2 regions of the Paenibacillus sp. 01T431 genome follow, and region 2 is predicted to be linked to the other one. Evidence: riboswitches for the same ligand, from Rfam matches in the RefSeq annotation. Region 2 holds a riboswitch; the other holds the start of a gene.
What was found. Region 2 has a riboswitch for thiamine pyrophosphate ahead of AC1DM9_RS05820 (ABC transporter ATP-binding protein). Riboswitches for the same ligand answer to the same signal wherever they lie in the genome.

Region 1: another riboswitch for thiamine pyrophosphate. It lies ahead of AC1DM9_RS13885 (ABC transporter substrate-binding protein); the one in region 2 lies ahead of AC1DM9_RS05820 (ABC transporter ATP-binding protein).

The regions. Positions count from the first base shown of each region.
Region 1 is NZ_JBFTPT010000006.1:364,819-367,024, reverse strand. It holds gene AC1DM9_RS13890 (glycosyltransferase) at 1-679, shown strand, start outside; TPP riboswitch at 818-930, shown strand; gene AC1DM9_RS13885 (ABC transporter substrate-binding protein) at 1,115-2,155, shown strand.
Region 2 is NZ_JBFTPT010000003.1:174,642-176,847, forward strand. It holds gene AC1DM9_RS05815 (ABC transporter permease) at 1-453, opposite strand, end outside; gene AC1DM9_RS05820 (ABC transporter ATP-binding protein) at 434-1,210, opposite strand; TPP riboswitch at 1,298-1,400, opposite strand; gene AC1DM9_RS05825 (SLOG family protein) at 1,488-2,045, shown strand.

The DNA of each region.
Region 1 (2,206 bases), on a different contig from region 2:
ATCGCATGAGTACAGACGCGAGAATTGCTCGATTATGGAAATAGGCTGCGGGTGCGGAGCTACGATTTTTCATATGAAAAAGCAATTCCCATCCGCAATATGGTACGGAGTTGAGCGTAACGAGCTGGCGGCTAGAGTAGCAGAAGCTTCGGGAATTACTGTATTCCGCTCGAATGATCCGAAGGATTGGAGGCTGCCTGCTGAAGGTCTTGACGGCATCGTAATCGGAGATGCTCATGCATACGGGACACCGCAAGCCATGAAAAATCTAGTTCGTCTTCTAAAGCCTGGCGGCTGGCTAGTCGGGTGCTTTGCCAATCGCTATTATTTCAACAATATTCGGCAATATTTAGATCCTGCTAATGCACAAGCACAGCATCAAGCGGCATCACAGTACTCAGCAGAACAAGTTAGCCAGCTTTATTTGCAGGCCGGTTTTACCTATGTGAAGATTACACGTGCGGATAATAAACCGCAGGAGCAGCTAGAATACATCCATCTGCTAGAGCGGCTAACGTCTGAAGAGATGTCAAAAGAGCTGACAGCCGCATATTTGCTCGTATATGGACGCCTTGCTCCTGCAGCAGAGACCAAAGATACGGCAGACTTAGAAAATTCGAAGGCTGCTGAAGAAACAAAGGTAGAATGGCTGGATGAGCATATCGATCTAGGGCAATGAAAGCTGGTGCAGGAGCTGCACGTTCTGGCTGCCGTATATAGTAAGAGGATGAGTATCGTGGCTTGATGATAATCATTTTCAAAAAAAACTAGCATTAAATGCGGGTTTTGCTATACAATGAATGGTATTGACGAAACCGAATATGTTCCGGGGAGCTGGTTAGGCCGGCTGAGAGGGGATTTTCTATACAATTCCGACCCGTTAAACCTGATCTGGATAATGCCAGCGTAGGGACAGAAGCTCTGTTTAGCAAGCAGGCGAGATCAAATTGATCAAGCATTTGCTGTATAAACAGCTGCACAGCCAATGATATGGCGTCCTCCGGATTAGGGGGACGCTTTTTTTTGTTGCGATTAGAATGATGCAGCCATGGAACCGGATACTACGAGGAGTCGTCGCCTATAAGAATCGAAGCATGGAGAGGGGAACAACATCATGAATCAGAAAAAAACAGGGTATTTGTCGTGGAAAATCGTGGCCGCGATGCTTGTGTTCGTATTGGTGCTGGCAGGCTGCGGCGGTGGCGCTGGGAACAAGGGCGAACAGCCGAAAGAGCAAGAGGGAACAGCGGACAAGCCGCTAGAGAAGGTGCAGGTTGTACTCGACTGGACACCAAATACGAATCATACCGGACTTTATGTAGCTAGAGATAAAGGTTTTTTTAAGGAGCAAGGACTGGACGTTGAAATTATTCAACCAGGACAAAGCGGTGCCGATCAAATGGTCGCTTCGGGCAATGTGCAGTTTGGCGTAAGCTATCAGGAGTCTGTCACGATGGCGAGAATTGCCGGCGTGCCGCTCGTATCGATCGCCGCTGTCATTCAGCACAATACCTCAGGTTTTGCTTCACCGCTTGCAAAGGGAATCGATTCACCTGAGAAATTTGAAGGCAAAACGTATGGCGGCTGGGGCGCTCCTGTTGAGGAGGCGGTCATTCAATCGATTATGCAGGAGAAGGGCGCAGATGTGAGCAAAGTAAACATCATGAGCATCGGCGACAGCGACTTCTTTACGGCGGTGAAACGCGATATTGACTTTGCATGGATTTACTATGCATGGACTGGCGTGGAAGCAGAGCTGCGCGGCGAGAAGATCAATATGGTTTATTTAACAGACTACAGCGACAAACTGGATTATTATACGCCGGTAATCGTGACGAACGAAGATTTGATTATGAATAAACCGGAAACAGTCAAAGCGTTTACAGCTGCCGTATCTAAAGGCTACCAATACGCGATCAGCAATGCGGAGGATGCAGCAGAAATTTTAATAAAAGCAGAGCCGGATTTGAATGCGGAGCTTGTGCGCGCCAGCCAAAAATGGTTAAGCTCGAAATATCAGGATGACGCACCGCGCTGGGGCGAACAGAAGCTAAGCGTATGGGAAAACTATGCGGCATGGATGTTTGAGCACAAGCTGCTGGAGAAGGAGCTTGAAGCGGAGAATGCATTTACGAACGAATTTTTACCACAATAAGCTATTCGAACATACGGAGGGCGGGAAAGCCCGCTCTCACTTACAACGATG
Region 2 (2,206 bases):
GCTTTTCTTAAGCCCGTCATAGGTGCTCACAACGATAGGGAAAAAAGCAGTCAAAAAAACAACAGCGACCTTGCTCCAAATCGTATAGCCAAACCACATAATGAAAATTGGCGACAGAGCGATAAGCGGGATGGTCTGACTGATGACGACAAACGGGTACAGCGCCTTCTCCAGTATTCGGAAAGTGTGCATGCCTGCTGCGAGCGTAGTCCCAATAATAATCGACAATAGAAAACCGAGGGACACTTCTTTAAGCGTAGCCAGCAGATGGTTGCCAAGCAGCAGATGGCCATCTTCGATTAATGCCTGAGCAATTGAGCTAGGTGACGGCAGTATGTAGGGTGGAACCAATCCGAGCTGTGCGACTGCTTGCCAAACGAGCAGTAAGCTAAAGAGCAGCAGTATAAATAGTCCGTAATGGCTCAGCCACTGGTTAATTAGAGGTTTGCGCATGCAGTCTTCGCTCCAAATCTTGCCGCAGCTTGATGAAGTCGGGTTCATAATTTTGCTCATAATGTCTTGGTCTCGGCAAAGGAACGACTATTTCCTGTATCCCTTGCGCCTCGTTAGCTGCACTTGGCAATAAATAAATGCGGTCGCTCAGCAATATCGCTTCCTCAAGATCATGTGTGATAAAGAGTACTGTTTTTCCAAGGTCGCTCCACAGCTCTAGCAGCCACTTATGCATACCGCGTTTGGTCATGGCGTCAAGCGCGCCAAACGGTTCGTCCAGCAGCAGCAGCTCTTGTCCGGTTACTAGCGTGCGCAGAAAAGCTGCCCGCTGTCGCATGCCGCCTGACAACTCGTCAGGGTAAGCTTGTTCATAGCCTGCCAGTCCGAAGCGCTCTAGCAGCTCCATGATTTGGATCGTGTTATAATGGGGATTGCTGCGTGTCAGCTCAAGTGGAAGCAGACAATTGCCGAGTATTGTTCTCCATGGCAGAAGAAGATCCTTTTGCGGCATATAAGCAATCTTGCCGAGACGATTGGGGGCAGGCTTGCCATGCAGCCTAATTTCACCTTGGCTAGGCTGAAGCAATCCGGCCATGAGCTTAAAGAGAGTGCTTTTGCCTGACCCGCTAGCACCGATGATAGAGACAAACTCACCTGAGTAGGCTTGAAGCGAAAGATTAGACAGTATAGATGTTTCAGCAAGCTTGTCGTAGGTGTAGCTTACTTGGTGAAGTGAGATTATAGCTGTAATACGCATCCCTCCGTAAACAAATAAAGACCCACCCATTTCCGAGGGGAAATGAGCGGGTCTAACGATCACACAAGGCTTGCGCGCATGAATGAATGCTTTGCTGCTCCACTTCCCTCCGCTGGAATGATCCAGATCAGGTTCCAAGGGTCCGGAGCAGATGCTCCATCTCAGCCGTTAGGCTCCCCTAGTGAAATAAATAGGTTTATATGCAATTTGTATTTTTTCTACTATAGCATACACTGGATAGATGTAAACCATAATTATCCGAAAAGGCGTTGGACAAATGAAAAATTTACTCGTAACGGGCTACCGAGCGCATGAGCTTAATATTTTTAGCCAGAAGCATGAGGGCATTGTTTATATAAAAAAAGCGCTGACAGGCAAGCTGGTTCCGCTTATAGAAGATGGGCTTGAGTGGGTGATTACCCCGGGTCAATATGGCGTAGATTTGTGGGCGTGCGAGGTCGTCATTGCGCTGAAGGAAATATATCCTCATTTGAGACTTTCAATTATTTCGGCATACAGCAATCCGGAAGAGAAATGGAAGGATGATAAAAAGGAGTTTTATCAGCAGGTTTTAAAAGGGGTCGATTATTACGCTTCGGTCAGCAACCAGCCGTATAATGGCATTTGGCAGTTTACGGCTAGGGACGAGCTGCTGTTTCGGAAAACGGACGGTATTCTGCTCGTTTATGATGAGGATGCAGGCGAGGGCAGCCCCAAGTTTTTTAAAGAAAAAGCGTTAAAGAAACAGCAGGCTGAGGGCTATGGTTATTTCAGCATAAGCTCGGAGGACATTCAGAGCATTGCGGATGATGACAACCTGTATTCGGAAAATTAACGATGCATGGGAGTTGAGTAAGAGGAGTTTATTTCATGCTGGCAGGCAGAGACCTGTCAGCTTTTTTTATGCGCAAGCTGACTGTTTGTATTTTCGAGATTATTGTGTTTGACAAATAATAGGTGGCGTATTATTATCTGATTAGATAAACATCTAATTAG